Regions from separate parts of the Streptomyces sp. NPDC006283 genome, predicted to be linked through region 2. Evidence: riboswitches for the same ligand, from Rfam matches in the RefSeq annotation. Region 2 holds a riboswitch; each other region holds the start of a gene.

Region 1 (5,070 bases), on a different contig from region 2:
GTTCCGCCGCGCGGGCGCCCCGCCTGCCGCCGCCGACGACTACGCATGCCAGACGGACGGCATGATCGGCCTTGGCTGCGGCGCCCGTTCCTACACCTCGGCTCTGCACTACTCGTTCGACTACGCCGTCGACATGCGGGAGATACGCGGGATCATCGACGGCTACACCCGGAGCGAGGACTTCTCGCGGGCCGAGGTGGGCCGGTACGTCGACGCGGACGAGGCACGGCGCCGGCATCTGCTCCAGTCCCTGCTGCAGGCGGAAGGGATGGACGTGGCCGGCTACCGCGAGCGGTTCGGCGCGGACCCGGCCGACCACTTCCGTACGGAGCTGGAGCGGTTCGACGCCCGCGGCTGGCTCGACGGCGCGGCGGCGCCGGACCGGCTGCGGCTGACGGCCGAGGGGCTCGCCCACTCGGACGCGCTGGGCCCTGAGCTGTTCTCGCCCGCGGTGCGCGCCGCCATGGCCGCGTACGAGCTGAAGTGAGCCCGTCCATGGACCTGACGATCCTTTACCGCGGTCCCCTCGCGTCCTGCGACTACGACTGTCCCTACTGCCCGTTCGCCAAGCGCCGGGACAGCCGGGAGCAACTACGCGCCGACCGCGCGGCGCTGGAGCGCTTCACGGCGTGGGCGGCTGCGCAGAGCGACGACCGTCTGTCGGTCCTGTTCACCCCGTGGGGTGAGGGCCTCGTCCGGTCCTGGTACCGGCAGGCCATGATCGAGCTGTCGCACGTGCCGCACGTCCGAAGGGTCGCCATCCAGACCAACCTGAGCTGCCGCACCGACTGGCTGTCCGCCGCGGACCCGGCGAAGCTCGCCCTGTGGTGCACGTATCACCCCGATCAGACACCGTATGACCGTTTCATCGACAAATGCCGGGATCTCAGCCGGAGGGGGATCCGGTTCAGTGTGGGGATCGTCGGCTTCCCCGGCCACCTGGAGCAGGGGCGCCGACTGCGCGCGGACCTGCCCGAGCACGTCTACCTGTGGGTGAACGCGCCCGAGGGCCAGAAGCTCTCGGACGCCGAGGCGGACGCCTGGACCGAGCTCGACCCACTGTTCCCCTACAGCCGTCATCCGCATCGCTCGGCGGGCCTCCCGTGCCGTACGGGCGAGTCGGTGATCTCGGTGGACGGCGAGGGGACCGTTCGCCGGTGCCACTTCGTGCCGGCCGAGCTCGGCGATCTGTACGACGGCTCGTACCGCCGGGCGTTGCGCCCCCGCGCCTGCCCGATCGCCGCCTGCGACTGCCACATCGGCTATGTCCACCTGGAGACGCTCCCGCTGTACGACGTCTTCGCGGGCGGTGTCCTCGAACGCATCCCCTCAGCGCTCCCCGCGCAGGAACCTTCCGCACAGGAGCCTTCCGCACACGAGCCTCCCGCGCAGGAGCTTCCCGCGCGGGAGCGCACCCTGCCTCAGAGCGGGAGCAGGTCGGGGCGCTTGGCCTCCACGTGATCGCCGGAGCTCTCGCCGCGCAGCCGCCGTCCGATCCAGGGGGCCAGGTGTTCGCGCGCCCACTGGATGTCGTCGCGGCGCACCTCGAACGCCCCGCGCGGGGGCAGCGGCGGCCAGGGCTGGTCCGGGTCCGCAGGGACCTCGAGACCGAGCACCTGCGCGGCACGCAGGGCGACCCGGGTGTGGCCTTCGGGCGACAGGTGCAGCCGGTCCGCGTCCCAAGCCCGCCGGTCCTGGACGGACTTGAGCGACCACAGGTCGAGCACCGGGCAGTCGTACCGGTCCGCGATGGCCCGCACATGTGCCGTGTACGTGGCGATCCTGCCGCGCAGGTGACGCAGAACCGGCACGTCGCGGGTGTCGAAGCCGGTGGTCACCATGACGGTGCCCACCGAGCGCGCGAGGTCGGCGACGGCCCGTTCGAAGCGCTCGGCGACGGCGTCCGGGTCGGAGCCGGGCCTGATGATGTCGTTGCCGCCGGCGCAGAAGGTCACCAGGTCGGGCGCGAGTTCTTTGGCCCTCGGCACCTGCTCCTCGACGATCTGGTCGAGGAGACGCCCGCGTACGGCGAGGTTGGCGTACCTGAAGGTGTGTTCCGGCCTGCGGTCGGCGAGCAGAACCGCGAAACGGTCCGCCCAGCCGACGTATCTCCCGTCGGGCCCCGGGTCCCCCACGCCCTCGGTGAAGCTGTCACCGATCGCCGCGTACGACCCGAATGCGTTACTGATCTCTGTTCTCGAATCGTCTGCCACGGGAGCACATCTTTCCTTTACGGATGTGACCTACGCGACCGTAAGGAGGGGTTGACGCGGGGTGATCTTTGCCACCGGTCAAGATTCGGCCAATCCGGAATACGCGGAAGCCCCCGCTCCGCGTTGTGCGTGGCAGGGGCTTGCCGACGTGGACCGCCGGCCGGTGCTTGCAGCACCGCAGGCGAACGCCATGTCAGATCACCTGGGGCCCAGGGCGATCGGACGGGTCGGAGGGGTCAGAGGGAGACGCCGTGCTCCCGGAGGTAGGCCAGCGGGTCGATGTCGGAACCGTAGCTCGGGCCGGTACGGATCTCGAAGTGCAGGTGCGGGCCGGAGGAGTTGCCCGTGGATCCGGAGAGGCCGATCTGCTGACCACCGGATACGGACTGACCGCTGGAGACGCCCAGCGAGGAGAGGTGGGCGTACTGGGAGTAGGTGCCGTCCGTGTGCTGGATGACGACCTCATTGCCGTACGCGCCGCTCCAGCCGGCGGAGACGACAGTGCCCGCACCGACGGCCTTCACGGGGGTGCCGGAGGAGGCGGCGAAGTCGACACCGGTGTGGTAACCGCTGGACCACATGGCGCCGGAGGCGCGGTACTGCGTGGTGACGCCCGCGTCGACCGGGGCGGAGAAGCCGGACGCCGGGGCGGAGGCCTCCTTCGCGGGAGCCTCCTTGGCGGGAGCCTCGGCCTGCGGCGCGGCGGGCCGCGAGTCGTCACGCGAGGGACGGGTCTGCGACTCGGAGCGGGGCTCGGGGTCGTTCTTGACCTTGGACTTGGCGCCGATCGTCAGCTCGAGACCCGGGTGGATCAGCGCGGGGTCGGCGCCTATGGCCCGGCGGTTGTCGTTGAAGAGCTGCTTCCAGCCGCCGCGGACGTTCTGCTCCTCGGCGATCTTCGACAGGTAGTCGCCGGCAACGACGGTGTACGTCTTCGGGGCCTTGCCGGCGCCCTGAAGGGCTGCGGCCTCGACGGCGGCGGGGGCCGCGGCGGCGGTCTTCTCCGGAGCGGCGGCCGGAGCCGCCGCGGGTGCGGCATTGGCCGAGGTGGCGCCGAACAGGGGCAGCGCGATGGCGGCGCCACCCGTACCGGCGACGACGAAGCCACGGGTGATCGGGTTGGTCTTGGGACGGCGGTGCTTACCCTTTGCGGGCATGGCGCTTTCCTCTCCGGCGCCTGCGAGGTGAGCTGTCGGGTTCGGGCTGGAGATGCCCGGTCGTGAACGTGCACGACTTCACCCCAAGCCGTCCGAATTGACCGGAATCGGCGTACTACCTGGGTCCCCCGCTCCTGCCACACGTGGATGGGTTCGAATTCCGGTCGGCGGCAGGATGAGGCGGTCCGTCCGGATTGAGCGTGACCGTAGGCGAGTCGGGCAGTCCCGGACAAGCCACGATTTTCCCCGATCAATGACGAGGCCGATATCAACAGGGATTTCCCGGTCACCCTCCGTGGGCAACGGGGTATCAATTCCCTTGCCGAGAAGGGAATTCACGCGCCGGACGCGGCCACAGAACGTCACAGATATGACGCTGCTCACGGAGCACGGCCCATCTCCCCTGCTTACGGGGCACGTTATGCCGAAACAATCAATTCGGACAGAACATGCATTTAGCCACCTAATCCCGCACTTGCCGCAACGCGCTCACGCCCCCACCTCCCACCCCCCACAAAAGGAACGAGAATGTGACGCCGGCCACGACGACGGGAAGGCCGAGGTCACTTCCCTGCACCGCTGACCGAAATGCACTCATTCGATGCAGATGCGTCATTTCGCCCCGCCGATGCCGGGGCATCCCTTCACAGAGCCGCGCAAGCCCGCACATCACCCCCCGTGCGGACCGCCGGGGTCACGCCCCCGGGGAAATCTGCCTGCGGCCGTCAACACCATTGGTTCATGGCCGAGATGAGTGCCTCATGAACGGGTGTCGTATGGTCGGAGCCGCGCCATCGTCGGCGACCAGCGCCGACGGCAGTACCTGAAGGAGTCCTCGTGACGCAGCAGCTGCCGCAGGCCCCCTCGACCGAGCCGGAGCTGACCGGCGTCCGCAACTTCCGGGACGTGGGCGGACTGCCGACCGTGGACGGGCGGCGGGTGCGGCACGGCCGACTGTTCCGCAGCGGACACCTGGCGCACGCGACGGCGAGCGACGCGGCGTTCCTCACGACCCTGGGACTCCACACGATCTTCGACTTCCGCAACGCCGCCGACCAGCGGCTGGAGGGCCCGGACGTCGAGCTGCCCGGTGTGCGCAATGTGAATCTGCCGCTGAGCGACCCGGCCGACGGTGCCGAGTTCTGGAAGATGGTCCGGGACGGCAACCTCGATCAGCTCAAGGCCATCCTCGACGACGGCAAGGGCGCCGGGCGGATGATCGCCTCGTACCGCATGATCATCAAGGAGCGGACGGCCGAGCACAGCCAGGTGCTGCACGCCCTGGCCGAGGACAGCGTCCCGGCCTTGATGCACTGCGCCGCCGGCAAGGACCGCGCCGGGCTGTCGATCGCCGTGTCACTGCTGGCCGTCGGCGTGGAGCGGGACGCGATCGAGGCCGACTACCTCAAGTCCAACGACCCGCACCGCCGCTACAAGGTCCGGCGCACCGACAGCTCCCCCGCCGGAATGTCCCCCGAGGTCTTGGAGCTGCTCAGCCCGCTCTTCGACGCCCGCGCCGAGTACCTGGCCGCGGCCTTCGACGCGATCGAGGAGAACTGGGGCACACCGGAGCGGTACCTCACCGAGGGCCTCAAGCTCTCCCCCCAGACCCGCGAGCGGCTGCGCACACGACTTCTCGAAGAGGGCTGAGGCACCGGATCACTGGCTCTGGCCGCCCACCAGGAACAGCAGGTAGAGGA
Region 2 (5,070 bases):
CGACGTCATCGCATACTCGGGCAACTCGGGCAACTCCACCGGCCCGCACCTGCACTTCGAGGTCCGGCCCGGCGGCGGAGCGGCCATCGACCCGCTGCCGTGGCTCCGCAGCCACGGCATAGAGCCCACATAGGCCGCCTCCGCACCACGTGACCGACAAGAACCGGGCCCCCGCGGGGGCCCGGTTCTGTCACAGCTTCTCGCAACCGTCAGAGCTTCTCGACCGGCGCGTACCTCAGCAGCAGCCGCTTGGGCTTCTCGTCCCCGAAGTCGATCGTCGCCTGCGCCTCGGAGCCGGAGCCGGTCACCCCCACCACGGTCCCGAGCCCGAACTGGTCGTGGGTGACCCGGTCGCCGACCGCCAGCGAGATCACCGGCTTGTCGCCCGTACGCCGTGTGGCGAAGCCCGATGCGCCGCCGCGCGAGCGGGACGACGACAGGGACGACGCGATACCCGAGGTCGGCCCCGCGGGCGCGGCCATCGGTCCCGTCCGCTTCCAGGTCAGATGCTGGCCGGGAATCTCCTCGAGGAAGCGCGACGGCGGGTTGTACGAAGGCTGGCCCCATGCGCTGCGCATCGTCGACCGGGTCAGATAGAGCCGCTCACGGGCGCGGGTGATGCCGACGTACGCCAGGCGCCGCTCCTCCTCCAGCTCCTTCGTCTGCCCCAGCGCCCGCATGTGCGGGAAGACGCCGTCCTCCATGCCGGTCAGGAACACGACGGGGAACTCGAGACCCTTCGCGGTGTGCAGGGTCATCAGCGTGATGACGCCGGTGCCCTCGTCGTCCTCGTCGGGGATCTGGTCGGAGTCGGCGACGAGCGCCACCTTCTCGAGGAACTCGGCGAGCGTCCCCGCACCTTCTTCCTCGTCGCGCTCCTGCTCGAACTCGAGCGCCACCGCCGCCAGTTCCTGGAGATTCTCGATGCGGGTCTCGTCCTGCGGGTCCGTGGACGCCTGGAGCTCGGCGAGGTAGCCGGTCCGCTCCAGTACGGCTTCCAGTACGACGGCCGGGCCGGCGCCCGAGTCGGCGATCGTGCGCAGCTCCTCCATCAGCACGTTGAACCGCTTGACCGCGTTCGCCGAGCGGGCCGCCATGCCGTACGCCTCGTCGACGCGACGCAGCGCCTGCGGGAAGGTGATCTTCTCCCGCAGCGCGAGAGCGTCGATCATCGCCTCCGCGCGTTCGCCGATACCGCGCTTGGGCACATTGAGGATGCGGCGCAGCGGGACGTTGTCCTCGGGGTTCGCGAGGACACGCAGGTACGCGAGTACGTCGCGGACCTCCTTGCGCTCGTAGAAGCGCACTCCGCCGACGACCTTGTAGGGCAGACCGACGCGGATGAAGATCTCTTCGAAGACACGCGACTGGGCGTTCGTCCGGTAGAAGACGGCGACGTCGCCGGCCTTCGCCTCGCCCGCGTCCGTGAGCCGGTCGATCTCGTCGGCGACGAACTGCGCCTCGTCGTGCTCGGTGTCCGCGACGTAGCCGGTGATCTGGGCGCCGGCGCCCGCGTTGGTCCACAGGTTCTTGGGGCGGCGGGACTCGTTGCGCTCGATGACGGCGTTGGCGGCGGAGAGGATCGTCTGGGTGGAGCGGTAGTTCTGCTCCAGCAGGATCGTCGTCGCGTCCGGATAGTCCTCCTCGAACTGGAGGATGTTGCGGATGGTCGCGCCGCGGAAGGCGTAGATCGACTGGTCGGCGTCACCGACGACGCACAGCTCGGCCGGGGCCAGGTCCTCGTACCCCTTGCCGACCAGCTCGCGCACGAGCGTGTACTGAGCGTGGTTGGTGTCCTGGTACTCGTCGACGAGGACGTGCCGGAACCTCCGCTGGTAGTGCTCGGCGACATCCGGGAACGCCTGGAGCAGGTGGACGGTGGTCATGATGATGTCGTCGAAGTCCAGGGCGTTGGCCTCGCGCAGCCGCGCCTGGTACATCCGGTACGCCTCTGCAAGCGTCTTCTCGAATCCGTCCTGGGCCTGGTCGGCGAAGGTCTCCTCGTCGATCAGCTCGTTCTTCAGGTTCGAGATCTTGGCGCTGAAGGACTTCGGCGGGAACTTCTTCGGGTCGAGATCCAGATCACGGCAGACCAGCGACATCAGCCGCTTGGAGTCCGCCGCGTCGTAGATCGAGAACGACGACGTGAAGCCCAGCTTCTTCGACTCGCGGCGCAGAATCCGGACGCAGGCGCTGTGGAAGGTCATGACCCACATCGCATTGGCGCGCGGGCCGACCAGCTGCTCGACGCGCTCCTTCATCTCGCCGGCGGCCTTGTTGGTGAAGGTGATCGCCAGTATCTGGCCGGGGTGGACATGCCGCGTGCCCAGCAGATGCGCGATGCGATGGGTGAGGACCCGGGTCTTGCCGGAACCGGCGCCGGCCACGATGAGCAGCGGTGACCCTGTGTGCACGACGGCCGCACGCTGCTGTTCGTTCAGTCCCTCGAGCAGGGCGGCGGGGTCCACGACAGGGCGCGGGGCGCCGTCGCGGTAGTACCCGTCGCGGGCCGGGGGCACGTCGAACGCGCCCTGGAAGAGATCGTCCGGAAGCTGCTCCGGAGCCGATTCCTCGGGCGGCGGCGGTTGCTCGTCCCCGTCGGGCTGGAGGTCCGCCAGGAAGCTGTCGTCAAAGAGGCTGCTCATCGCTTAACGAGTCTAGGCGGCCGGACCGACAGCCCGTGGCCGCATCGGGGACACGGGCGGGACACGGTATGTGACGGGACGCATCCGTCGCGCCACAGCGGCCCGGCCGATGAGCCGCCCGCGGAAAAAGGTCACGAAAATGTATCGGACATATCGAACATCAACCTTCACAGCGCACACACGAGTTGGCTAGCGTGCTCGACCAGGCGGCCCGTACCCCCCTGGCGAACCACGCCGAACGGGCGGCCTGCGCCGAATCCGGGCTCCCGTCACAGGAGTTCGGAACCGGGGACCCACCATGCACAACCGGGGTGAATCGGACCGCGCACCACTCGGTCCGTAGGGCGTCTTCCGTTCCGCCCGAACCCGACAGCTAACCCGGTAGGCGGTCCACGGAAGAAGGAGATGCCGGCCTTGGCGTCGCATCGCAAGCCCCGCAGCCGAACCGCAAAGTCCTCCCCCGCCGTCGGGTTCACGACGGCAGCACTCGCCGGTGTGACGCTGCTCTCCACACAGAGCGCCACCGCCGCGCCCTCCGACCCGAAGCCCAGCATCGAAGAGGTGCAGAAGAAGGTCGACGACCTGTACCGGCAGGCGGGCAGCGCCACCCAGGAGTTCAACAAGGCCAAGGAAGCCACGGCGGAGAAGCGCGCCGAGGTGGACCAGCTGCTCGACGACGCGGCCAAGCGCACCGAGAAGCTGAACGAGTCCCGCCGCGCCCTCGGCAACTACGCGGCCGCCCAGTACCGCACAGGCGCCGTCACCCCCACCGCCGCGCTGATGTTCGCGGACAGCCCGCAGGCGTACTTCGACCAGACGCAGCTGATGGATCGCATGACGGACCAACAGCGCAGGGCCGTCACCGAGTACGAGACCGAGCGGGCGGCGGCTGCCAAGCAGCGCGCGGAGGCGACGAAGAGCCTCGAGTCCCTCACCGACTCCCAGGAGTCCCTGCGCACCAGCAAGCAGACCGTGCAAACCAAACTCGCCGAGGCACGCACGCTGCTGTCGAAGCTGACGGCCGAGGAGAAGGCACGGCTCGCCGCGATCGAGCGGAAGAAGGAAGAGGAGGCGCGCCGCAAGGCCGAGGCGAAGGCGAAGGCCGAGGCGGCGGCACGCGCCGAAGCGGAGGCGGAACGGCAGCGGCAGGAGCGCGAGACCACCCCGGGCGGGGACACCGGCACGGGCACCGGGACCGGCACCGGCACCGGCACGGACGGCGGCACGTACGCGGCGAAGGCCGACAAGGTCCTCGCCTTCGCCCGCAACCAGATCGGCAAGCCGTACGTCTGGGGCGCCACGGGACCCAGCTCGTTCGACTGCTCCGGCCTCACCCAGGCCGCCTGGAAGGCCGCCGGCGTGGACCTGCCGCGCACCACCTGGGACCAGGTGAAGGTGGGCTCCCGTGTGGAGACGGCCGATCTGCTCCCCGGCGACCTGGTCTTCTTCTACGACGACATCAGCCACGTGGGCATATACATCGGCGACGGCAAGATGATCCACGCCCCCAAGCCGGGCGCGAACGTCCGCGAGGAGTCGATCTACTACATGCCGATCTACGGCAGCGTCCGCCCCGCCTGACGGGCGCCGGCAGGCGACACGACGAACGGATGCCCGGGCGGCTCGGCCGCCCGGGCATCGGCATGTCCGCCGCGTCAGCCCGCACCGCCATTCAGGTCGGGTCCGGGCCGCCCCTCAGGCCCGGAGGGGACCGTCGCTCAGGTCCAGAGCGTGGCGATGAAGATGTTGACCACGGTCAGACCGCCGACCGCGCCGAACAGCGCCTTGTCGACCCTCTCCTCGTCCCGCTTCACGTACACCAGGCCGAGGATCACGACCAGGACCGCCAGTTTGATGCCGATCTTGAGGTTGTTCACGCTCTGGTCGTCCGCCTGGTTCAGACCCACCAACGCCACACCCGTGACCAGCATGGTCAGCGCGCCGTGCAGCATCGGCGCGTTGAAGCGGGCCGTGCCGTCGCGCATCGCCTTCATCTGGGTCAGGAACCCGCCCAGCAGGGAGGCGATGCCGATGATGTGCAGTGCCACGAAGACATTGATGAGTACGTCCATGGCCGGACTCTAACCGCCGCCTTACCACTGCCCGTCGAGCAGGTGGGCAGGTTCGGTCGCATCGGTCGGCCGAGTACCGGAATGCGGGCCGGCGTCGCCGATGCGGCGTTCAGGAACCGATCCCGAATATCCATCTTCGGAAATTTGAGGACCTTCCGCCCCGCCCCCGTGACCGCCGGGTTTAGCGTCCTGCCCCAGGTGGCCGACTCCCCACCCGCCGTCGTGCAGCCGGACGGCACTCGGCCGCCACCGCCGAGGATCCGGCGGCGGACCGCTCCCCTGTGCGGCCCGCCGCCGGACCCGAAGGACGGCCCCGCCCCTGAGGGACGGGCCGTCAGGGACGGCGGCAGGCC
Region 3 (5,070 bases), on a different contig from region 2:
TGAAGGTCTCCCGTACGGAGGGCGGGTTCCAATGGTCGTCGTGGGTGTTCCACGGTCCCACGTCCCACACCGGCGCCGTCTCGCACCGCGCGGGGCCGCAGACGCGTACCGAGTACTCGTCGCTGCCCTTGGGGGACAGCCCGCGGCGGGAGGGCAGGGCGACGAAGTGGTCGTCCGGCCGGATCACATGCCCGTTGGCGGTGGTGTGGCCGACCAGTCCCTCGCGGGTCGCGTAGACGCGTGCCGTGTACGGTGCGGCGGCCGCCGTGTCGGGCGTGGCCGTCGCCTCGGAGTACGCGGTGAGGCGCAGGCCCAGCACAGTGGGGTTCGCGCCGCCCGGACCGCCCTGGAGGACGAGCCGTGCCTGCACGGAGGTGACCGTGCGCGGGAGTTCGGCCGGTGCGCCGGAGCCGGCCTCCCGCCATTCGGTCCAGGGGCCGCTGCCGGTACGGCCGCGGACGTCGACGGCCACCCACGTTCCCGTGGGCAGCTCGGCCTCGACGTCCGCCGCGACGCGGTTGACGCCGTGGTCCAGCTCGCGCACTGCCAGTACGGCCGACGCCTGGGCGCGTCCGGTGCCCGCGGAGGCGGGTTCGAGGTCGCTGTCGCGGATGCGTAGCGTCCCGTCCGGGTGATGGCTGACGTTGGAGTCGTCGGCGGTGTCGCCGCCGAGGTCCACGTCCCACGTCACGCCCGGCCGGTCCTCGGCGGACAAGAACGAACCTGCGGGCGGGGGCGAACCTGCGGGTGGGGGCGAACCAGCCGGACCGGCGGACGCGGCTCCCGAGCCCAGTGCCAGTGCGGTGCACACCAGCAGCGACACCCCGCAGACCGGCAACCGCCGTCTTCCGTACTTCCCGGTGCGGCTCGTGGCGGTTTCTCGGATGCCGCGCATGGGTCGGTTCCCTTCGCCGTAGGGGGTGCGGTCGCGGTGGGCTCGCTCGCGAGCTTGATCAAGGGCAGGATGACTCGTCACGTTCCCGAGGTCCCACAGCCTCTCCGGCTCGGCGTGTCCCGTCCGGGCCGTCCCCGCTGCCGAACCGCCGACCGTCGCGCTCTTTCCTTCAGGAGCGGGTTTGCAGAAGGCAGGGGCCGACGGGCGGCGGCTTCAGCCGAATGCCATCACGGCTTAATTCAGGGCCTGGGTTAAGTCGCGCGGTCGAAAGGCTCAAGAGGTGAGCGGGGACCGGCCGGCGCCGCGGACCGAGCGCGCTCCCGGGCGAGGCTCCGTGGCGGCGCCTCGTGCCGTCCGACGTCCCGGTCACCGCTGGTCCGGGCGGCCGGTGAGTGGGACGCTGTGGGGGAAGGTGTCTGCCCGACGGAACGCGGGAGGACCCGATGGGGCGTGATGTCCCGGCGCTCGTCTTCACCCGTGACGATCGCCGCCGGTACCGGGACAAGATGCAGACGTGCCTCGACACGTTCGCGACGATGCTGAGCGAGGCGCGTTTCGAGTCGGAGCGGCCACAGGTGGGTCTCGAGATCGAAATCAACCTGGTGGACGCCGCCGGGGAGCCGGCGATGAAGAACACCGATGTGCTCGAAGCCATCGCGGACCCCGCGTGGGACAGCGAGCTGGGCCGGTTCAACCTGGAGATCAACATCCCGCCGCGGACACTGACCGCCGGCGGCCCCGACGCCTGGGAGCAGGAGATCCGGGACGCCCTGAACCACGCCGAGCAGCGGGCCCGTGACGTCGGGGCCCATCTGGCCATGATCGGCATTCTGCCGACCCTGCGGCAGCGGGACGTGGGCGAGGCCGCGCTTTCGGAGAACCCGCGCTATCGGCTGCTCAACGAGCAGGTCTTCGCGGCCCGCGGCGAGGATCTGCGGATCGCCGTGGACGGGGTGGAAAAGCTGCGTACCTACGCCGACACGATCACCCCCGAGGCCGCCTGCACCAGTACGCAGTTCCACCTGCAGGTCTCGCCGAGCGAGTTCCCCGCCTACTGGAACGCCGCGCAGGCGATCGCCGGGATCCAGGTCGCGCTGGCAGCGAATTCGCCGTTCCTCTTCGGCAAGGAGCTGTGGCGCGAGACCCGGATCCCTCTGTTCGAGCAGGCGACCGACACCCGTCCCGAGGAGATCAAGGTGCAGGGGGTGCGGCCGCGCGTGTGGTTCGGCGAGCGGTGGATCACAAGCGTCTTTGATCTCTTCGAGGAGAACGTCCGCTACTTCCCCGCCCTGCTGCCCCTGTGCGACGACGAGAACCCGCGGGAGAAGCTCGACGGCGGGGACACCCCGGAACTGGCCGAGCTGACTTTGCACAACGGCACCATCTACCGGTGGAACCGCCCCGTCTATGCCGTCTCCCATGGCAGACCGCACCTGCGGGTCGAGAACCGCGTCCTCCCCGCCGGCCCGACCGTCGCCGACACCCTCGCGAACGGCGCCTTCTACTACGGGCTGACCCGCGCACTGGTCGACGAGGAGCGGCCGATCTGGTCCCGGATGTCGTTCCAGGCCGCCGAGGACAATCTGCACGCCGCGGCGCGGCACGGTATCGACGCGGGCCTGTACTGGCCGGGTATGGGCGAGGTGCCGGTGGCCGAGCTCGTACTGAGGCGTCTGCTGCCCATGGCCCATCGCGGTCTCGAGCTCTCCGGCATGGACGCGGCGTGGCGGGAGCCGCTGCTGGGGATCATCGAACAGCGCTGTGTCACCGGGCGCAACGGCGCGGTCTGGCAGGCGGAGATGTACCACCACATCGACGCCACGAGCCGCGTCGACCACCATGAGGCGCTTCGGCTCATGACGCAGCAGTACATCGACTACATGCATCTGAACGCGCCGGCGCACACCTGGCCCGTGGACTGAGTGCTCCTTGCTCGCCCGTATGGGGGCGGAGTGATCCGCCCGGCAATGTGCATTTATGTCTGGTATGGAGACTTTCTCCTGCGCTGCGCTGTAAGTCGAATTGCCATGCATTCTCGCTAGTTGAAGCTGTTTGTGGGTTTTGGGGGAACCTCGGGGGTTGCCCCGATCCCCCGTGATGTCGGTCACCTGGTCCGCTCTGTGCGGATAACGCCGTACGGGTCAGTTCCCTTCCGCGAGAAGGAATTTGAGCCATTTGACGCGGCACTGACAACGTGAATTACCCATCAGGGAGAGACGTCCGCTTTGTGATGTGAAATTCGGGACTTGTTCCGCCGGGATCCTCTCGCTTAACGTCACCGTCAATCCGGATGGACCGCCGAATCCTGCCGCCGTCCGGTACACCGCACCCACTCACGTACGGCAGGAGCGGGGGAACCAGGTAAGCCGCCGATCCGGAATACCGGAACGGCTCGGGGTGAAGTCGCCACAGATGCGACCGGGCATCTCCAGCCCGAACCCGACAGCTCACCTCGCAGGCGACGGAGAGGAATCCGCCATGCCCGCAAAGGGTAAGCACCGTCGTCCCAAGTCCCGTTCACTCACCCGCGGATTCGTCGCAGCGGGCACGGGCGGCGCCGCACTCGCCCTCCCGCTCATGGGCACCACCGCTGCTCAGGCGGCACCGGCCGCGCTGCCCGCGGCCGCGGAGAAGACCGTCGCGCCGGCCACCGTGGCCGCCGCCGCCCAGAAGTCCAAGGTCACCACCTATTCCGTGGTCGCGGGTGACTCCCTTTCCAAGATCGCCGCCAAGTATTCTCTGAGCGGTGGCTGGAAGGAGCTCTTCAACGACAACCGGAGGGCCATCGGCCACGATCCGGCGCTGATTCACCCCGGTCTCGAGCTCACGATCGGCGCAAAGTCCCCGGCCAAGGAAAAGGCCGCGCCCAAGAAGGCCGACCGGACCGCCGCGACCGACCGCGCGGACCGCTCGGAGCGGAAGAGCGCGCCGGCTGCCAAGCCCGCCACCTACGCGAACAACCTCGACGGCTGGATCAAGGAATCGCTCGCCATCATGGCCCAGCACGGCATTCCGGGAAGCTACGAGGGAATTCACCGCAACATCATGCGTGAGTCCTCCGGCAACCCGCAGGCCATCAACAACTGGGACATCAACGCCATCAACGGCACGCCCTCGAAGGGCCTGCTGCAGGTCATCCAGCCGACCTTCGACGCCTACCACGTCCCCGGCACGGCCAACGACCTGTACGACCCGGTCGCCAACATCACGGCCGCGTGCAACTACGCCGCCGACCGCTACGGTTCCATCGACAACGTGAACGGCCCCTACTGACGGGACCGTTGCGACGGCCGACAGGCCGCAGCATCTCATCGCCGGGCCGGAGCCCGGGGCGTCCGGCGGCGCCCCGGTCTCCGGCCCTTGGCCGTGCCCGGCGCTCAGCCCCGCACGGCCACATGGAACGAGGACAGCCACAACACCACGGCCGCCCCTGCCCCCACCACAACACGCACGCTCTCATCCGTCGACCCGGCCAGGGCGACCGCGGTGCCGACGACCGCGACGACCGTCAGCAGAACGGCCGTCCACGTGTACTGCCACTGATCGAAGAGACGCGCCAGCGGAAAGAAGTGCAGACCCACCACGAGGCAGATCCCCGGCGGGATCAGCTCGGCGTGGCCCGTCGCGTTCGAAGCGGCGATCACCGCGAAGATCGCGACGACCTCGACGGCGTTCACGAGGCCGACCCCGCGGTTCCACTTCTCCGGCAGCCGCACCGTGCGGCGCGCGGGTCCCGCGGCGCCCCGGAACGCAACAACAACGGCCGCGACGGTCAGCGCGGCGCCCACACCGCCGACGGCGACGGAAACAGTCGTCGATGCGAGCCCGGAACCGGCCGCGCAGGCCCACACCAGGGCGAACACCGCGAGAACCACGGCCCCCCGGCGGCGCAGCTGCTGAGTGAGTACCAGGCACTCCGTGTCGGTGGTCATGGCCGGAGGCTACAGCGATCGTCCGCCGTGTGACCGGCAGTTGGCCGACCGGCTGCGAGCACGGGATGAGTATGAGGACCGGACGGTCTGAGTACACGCCCGGATCCGCCGGCACCCCGCCACTGGTCGAACGCTGCCGCGCGGCCGGCACCGCGGTCCGCGCCCGGCCGCGAGGTCACACTCCAGGGGCGTGGCGCACTCGGTGATCCAGTTATCGCCAGAGGGTGGCGCGGGCGCGGAGGT
Region 4 (5,070 bases), on a different contig from region 2:
GGACAAAGGCCACAAGGTGCACGATCTGCTCTTCCGCCGGGCGCAGCCCGACGCGTGAGGCCGGCGGGGGCACCCGGACCGGAGCCTGATGCCGGCGGGGTGGCGTACCACGCACCGTCGCCAGTTGCGTACCACGCACCGTCGCCAGTTGTCGGTGCGCCTCGTTAGGGTCGACGGGTGTCCGACTCGTCCGCGCAGCCGCCCCCGGAGCACCGACCGCCCCGCCCGGCGGTGATGTCGCAGGTGCCGCCGCATCCGGTGCTTCCGGCGTGCGAGCAACAGCATGTCGACGCGACCCTCACCGAAGTGCCGGCGCCTGCGCGGCGGCGTTACAAGCCGCGTGCCTCGAAGCTGTGGCGCAGCAGGGCCCTTCGTGCAGGCGTGATGATCACGCTGCTGGCCCTGTGCGGCCTGGTGATCCTGGTGCTCGTACGGGAACAGACCGGCACCCACGGCTTCCTGGTCGGACTCGGCCTGGCCACGCTCCCGGTCCCTTTGCTGCTGGCCGCGTTCCGCTGGCTGGACCGGGTGGAGCCGGGCCCGTGGCGGAATCTCCTCTTCGCCTTCGCGTGGGGCGCGTGTGCCGCGGCGCTGATCGCGATCATCGCGAACACCTTCGCGACCCGCTGGATAGCCACCGCGACCGCCGACCCGGCATCCGCCGACACCCTCGGTGCGACGGTCATAGCGCCGGTCGTCGAGGAGAGCGCGAAAGCCGCCGCGATCATGATGATCTTCGTCTTCCGCAGACGGGACTTCACCGGGATCGTGGACGGCGTGGTGATCGCCGGTTTCACGGCCACCGGCTTCGCCTTCACGGAGAACATCCTCTATCTGGGCAACGCGTTCGGCGAGGACCAGGCGATGGGTGCCTCCGGCCTGGCCTCCGTGACCGCTGCGACGTTCTTCGTGCGCATCGTGATGTCGCCCTTCGCCCATCCGCTGTTCACCGTGCTGACGGGCATCGGCTTCGGCGTCGCGGCGCTCGGTGCCCGCCGCCGCCGGCGTCTGCGGCGCACGGCGCTGCCGATGCTGGGCCTGGCGCTCGCGATGGGCATGCACGCCCTGTGGAACGGCTCGGCGTCCTTGCTGGGCCCGTGGGGCTTCTACGCGGTGTACGGGGCGTTCATGGTGCCGGCCTTCGGTCTGCTCACCTGGCTGACGATATGGACCCGCCAGCGCGAGCTGCGCACGATATCCGACGAGCTTCCCGCGTACGCCGCGGCCGGCTGGATGTCGGCGGCCGAGCCGTCCGCGCTGTCGTCGATGCGGGCCCGCGCCATGGCGCGCGACTTCGCCCGGCGCATGTACGGACCGGCGGCCGGGCATGCGGTGTCGGAGTACGAGGCGTTCGCGACGTCGCTGGCGTTCCTGCGCCACCGGGCCCACCGGGGGGCGGCGGGCCCGGACTTCGTGGAACGCGAGCAGGAGCTGCTGCACCATCTCTGGCAGCGCAGAGCCGTCGCCGGCCCCTCGCTCGCGTACGCGGCAGAGGCCACCGGCCGAATACGGGTGCCGCCGCCGTACCGCAACTACGACGGTTACAACCCGTACCGCTCCTGAGACGCCCCGCCGACGCGTCAGACGGACGCGGCAGTCAGCGCGGCCAGCTCGCCGCCGGTCAGCTCGAGGTCCGCGACGGCGACGAGAGCCGCGAGCTGCTCGACCGTACGGGCGGAGGCGATCGGCGCGGCGACGGTCGGCTGCGCGGCCAGCCATGCGAGAGCGACGGTCGCGATCTCTGCACCGCGCGCCTGCGCGACCTCGTCGAGCGCGGCGAGGACCCGAAGGCCGCGCTCCGACTCGAGGTGCTTGGACGCGCCCTGGGCCCGCGCGCTCTCCACCGCGGCGCCCGGCCGGTACTTGCCGGTGAGGAAACCGGACGCCAGCGCGTAGTAGGGGACGGCGGCGAGTCCGGCGCGGGCGGCGGTGTCCTGCAGTTCGCCCTCGTAGGTGTGGCGGGAGACCAGGTTGTAGTGCGGCTGCAGCGCCGTGTAGCGGGCGAGACCCTCGCGTTCGGAGAAGTCCAGGGAGGCCTGGAGCCGCTCGGCGCTGAGGTTGGAGGCGGCGATCGCGCGGACCTTGCCTTCCTTCACCAGGTGGTCGAGGGCGGTGACGATCTCCTCGACGGGGACGGACGGATCATCGAAGTGGGTGTAGTAGAGGTCGATGTAGTCGGTCCCCAGCCGGGCCAGCGACTCCTCAGCCGCAGCCTTGATCGTGGTGGCCGAGAGGCCCTTGTGACGGGGGTGGGCGCCGACCTTGGTGGCGACGACGACTTCTGAGCGGTTGCCGCGGGCGGCGAGCCACTTCCCGATGAGCGTCTCCGACTCGCCGCCCTCGTTTCCGGGCACCCACGCCGAGTAGCTGTCGGCGGTGTCGACGAAGTTGCCGCCCGCGGAGGTGTACGCGTCGAGCACGGCGAAGGTCCGCGTCTCGTCGGCCGTCCAGCCGAAGACGTTGCCGCCGAGGGCGAGCGGAAAGACGCTGAGGTCGGAGGAGCCGAGGGTACGCAGAGAGGTCATGCGTCGATCAACCACTCGGCCTCTACGGCGTATTCCGGCAACCCGGGCGTCGGGGGGTGTGCGCCCGGGCTGCCGGGGACATGGGTGTGCCCGGCACAGGAATCGCCGGCTGCCTCCCTCAGTGGTGCCGAGGCGCCGCGGTGGTCCCGTACCGGGCAGAGGTCAGACCGTGAGGCCCTTGCCACGCAGCCAGGCCATGGGGTCGATGCCGGAGCCGCCCGCGGTGTGCACCTCGAGATGCAGGTGCGGCCCGGTGACATTGCCCGTGGCACCGACGCGTCCGATGGTTTCGCCGGTCGTCACCTTCTGGCCGGCACTCGCCGTCATCGACGACAGGTGGGCGTACAGGATCTCGGTGCCGTCGTCGAGCTCGAGCACGATGCGGTAGCCGTAGGAGCCGGACCAGCCCGCGGACTTGACCGTGCCGCCATGCACGGCCTTGACCGGGGTTCCCGTCGGGGCGGCGAAGTCGAGGCCGGTGTGCTGCCCGGAGGACCACATCGAACCGGACTCGCCGTACGTGGAGGTGAGCGTGTACGAGGAGGTGGGGAGGGCGAAGCTCTTGGCGAGCTCGGCGAGACGCTCTGCCTCCGCCTTGGCCCGCGCGGCCTCCTCGGCCTTGCGCTTCTCCTCTGCGGCCTTGGCTTCCGCCGCGCTCTGCTGCTTCTCGGCAGCGGCCGCGGCCTGTTCGGCGGCGAGCGTCTCCGCGGCCGCCTTCGCCTCGGCGTCCACCTCCGCCTGCTGCTGCTCGGCCTGCTGGAGGATGCGGGCGCGCAGTGCCTCGCCCGCGCCCGCCCCCTGAGCGGAGCTTCCGCCGCCGTCGGCGACGGTCGTCGCGGCGGTGAGCGGGGCCGTGTTCGCCTGCGCGGCGGAGTCCGCGGAGTCGTCCGAGATCAGGGAGCCGACGCCGGGAAGGGACTTGGCGTCGGGGAGTTTGTCCGTGATGGCGTCGGGCAGAGATATGGAGACCGCGGGCTTGTCCTGCGCGGTGGCTATGCCGCCCGCACCGACAGCGGCGATCACGCCGACTCCGAGCACCGTGGAGCTGCGGGCGAGCCCGCCGCGCTGCTTGATGACGCGGTGCCGGCCGCGCACCGGGCGGATGGAGTCCTCGGTGGGATTCCACTCCTCCCAGGTCCGCTCGGGTGCGTCGTCGCCGAAGCGTTCGGACGCGAAGCGGGCCTCGGGGGCAGGCATGTTGGACGCCACGAAGGCGTTCTCCTTCCTTCCTTGTCGCCTACCGGGTTAGCTGACGGGTTCGGAGCAGGAAGGTCTCCTACGAGTACCTCGACCGCTCGACGGAGCGGCAAAAGGTGCCCGATTCACCCCAATTGGTGGTTCCCCGGCTCCCTTGCGGGATTCGGCGCGTGCGCACGGTGCCGCCACTTACGACGGCTGGGACGACCGCGCTGCGTTATCGAACGTTAATAGACCCCGGGGCCGGAATCCAAGCTGTTCCCGGTGATCGTTAACGGCTTCGGCCGGGACTTAACCGGACAGAAGCGGCCGGAACCGGGCGACTTGATCAAACGTCAGACGTGCTCATGTTTCTGATGGTGCGTTACTTGTTATGCGGAGGGGTGCGTCACGACTACGCACCGCAATCAGGACGGGTCTGCCGGAACCGCTGCCACCGTTCGGCGCCGCTCCGGCCGGCCCGCCGCGGGCCGGCCGACCGCCAGCAGCGCCATGTCGTCGTTCGACCCTCCGCCCGTGTGCCGGCGGACATCGTCGATCAGTGCGTCCAGAAGCTCGTCCGGCCCGGAGAAGAGTCGCCCGCCGAGCCCCTCGACGGGATCGTAGAAGACCCCCCGGTCGTCGCGCGCCTCCGTCACCCCGTCCGTGTAGAGCAGCAGCGTCGCCCCGTCGGGCAGCGGATACTCGTCCGCCCGGTCCGGCCACGTCCCCAACTCCCCCATTCCCAGCGGCAGCGCCGCCTCCGACGGCTCGAGCATGTCGACACCACCGTCGGCACGCAGCACAAGCGGATCCGGATGGCCACGGTTCACGAGCCGTACCAGGGCCCCGCCGCGCGGGATCTCGCCCAGCACGGCGGTAGTGAACCCCTCGACCCGGTCGAGCCCCTCCCGCCGGATGCCCTCCCGCCGAAGCGCCCGCTCCAGCCGCTGGGCCACGCCCTGCAAGGAGCTCTCCTGCTCGGCCGCCTCACGGAACGCCCCGATGATCACGGCCACCGTCCCGACCGCGCCGAGCCCCTTGCCCCGCACATCGCCGACGACGAGCCGTACCCCGTGCGGGGTGTCCTGCACGGCGAAGAGGTCGCCACCGATGAACGCGTCCGCCTGCGCCGCCTCGTACCGCGCGGCGATGCGCAGGCCGCCGATCCGCTCGACCGGCTCGGGCAGCACGGCCCGCTGCGCGGTCTCCGCGATGACCCGGGCCGAGGCGAGCTTCTCCCCGCTGCGCCGCACGACACGATTGATGAGCAGTGCGAGGGCGGCGACAGTCAGCAGCGTGGTCGTCTCCGTGAGCGCTGTGATCTGCCCGGCCGTCCGGTTCACGACATGCAGGCCGCTCACTGCGA

The links. A riboswitch is a leader RNA that binds a small molecule or an ion and turns the genes downstream of it on or off. The one in region 2 is predicted to bind cyclic di-AMP.
Region 1: it holds a riboswitch for cyclic di-AMP, as region 2 does, so the genes downstream of both, ABZ070_RS12675 (LysM peptidoglycan-binding domain-containing M23 family metallopeptidase) here and ABZ070_RS17760 (C40 family peptidase) in region 2, are expected to answer to the same signal.
Region 3: it holds a riboswitch for cyclic di-AMP, as region 2 does, so the genes downstream of both, ABZ070_RS01650 (LysM peptidoglycan-binding domain-containing protein) here and ABZ070_RS17760 (C40 family peptidase) in region 2, are expected to answer to the same signal.
Region 4: it holds a riboswitch for cyclic di-AMP, as region 2 does, so the genes downstream of both, ABZ070_RS22725 (M23 family metallopeptidase) here and ABZ070_RS17760 (C40 family peptidase) in region 2, are expected to answer to the same signal.

The regions. Positions count from the first base shown of each region.
Region 1 is NZ_JBEXRZ010000045.1:29,906-34,975, reverse strand. Features, by position in the region: gene ABZ070_RS12690 (STM4012 family radical SAM protein) at 1-487, shown strand, start outside; gene ABZ070_RS12685 (STM4011 family radical SAM protein) at 496-1,461, shown strand; gene ABZ070_RS12680 (SGNH/GDSL hydrolase family protein) at 1,422-2,213, opposite strand; gene ABZ070_RS12675 (LysM peptidoglycan-binding domain-containing M23 family metallopeptidase) at 2,450-3,370, opposite strand; cyclic di-AMP (ydaO/yuaA leader) riboswitch at 3,375-3,534, opposite strand; gene ABZ070_RS12670 (tyrosine-protein phosphatase) at 4,208-5,020, shown strand; gene ABZ070_RS12665 (DUF6126 family protein) at 5,030-5,070, opposite strand, start outside.
Region 2 is NZ_JBEXRZ010000076.1:8,068-13,137, reverse strand. Features, by position in the region: gene ABZ070_RS17770 (M23 family metallopeptidase) at 1-133, shown strand, start outside; gene pcrA (DNA helicase PcrA) at 210-2,645, opposite strand; cyclic di-AMP (ydaO/yuaA leader) riboswitch at 2,886-3,049, shown strand; gene ABZ070_RS17760 (C40 family peptidase) at 3,051-4,226, shown strand; gene ABZ070_RS17755 (hypothetical protein) at 4,364-4,717, opposite strand.
Region 3 is NZ_JBEXRZ010000003.1:100,355-105,424, forward strand. Features, by position in the region: gene ABZ070_RS01640 (hypothetical protein) at 1-691, opposite strand, end outside; gene ABZ070_RS01645 (glutamate--cysteine ligase) at 1,339-2,817, shown strand; cyclic di-AMP (ydaO/yuaA leader) riboswitch at 3,182-3,369, shown strand; gene ABZ070_RS01650 (LysM peptidoglycan-binding domain-containing protein) at 3,374-4,168, shown strand; gene ABZ070_RS01655 (hypothetical protein) at 4,273-4,827, opposite strand.
Region 4 is NZ_JBEXRZ010000116.1:506-5,575, reverse strand. Features, by position in the region: gene trmB (tRNA (guanosine(46)-N7)-methyltransferase TrmB) at 1-58, shown strand, start outside; gene ABZ070_RS22735 (PrsW family intramembrane metalloprotease) at 235-1,563, shown strand; gene ABZ070_RS22730 (aldo/keto reductase) at 1,581-2,525, opposite strand; gene ABZ070_RS22725 (M23 family metallopeptidase) at 2,688-3,734, opposite strand; cyclic di-AMP (ydaO/yuaA leader) riboswitch at 3,745-3,901, opposite strand; gene ABZ070_RS22720 (PP2C family protein-serine/threonine phosphatase) at 4,130-5,070, opposite strand, start outside.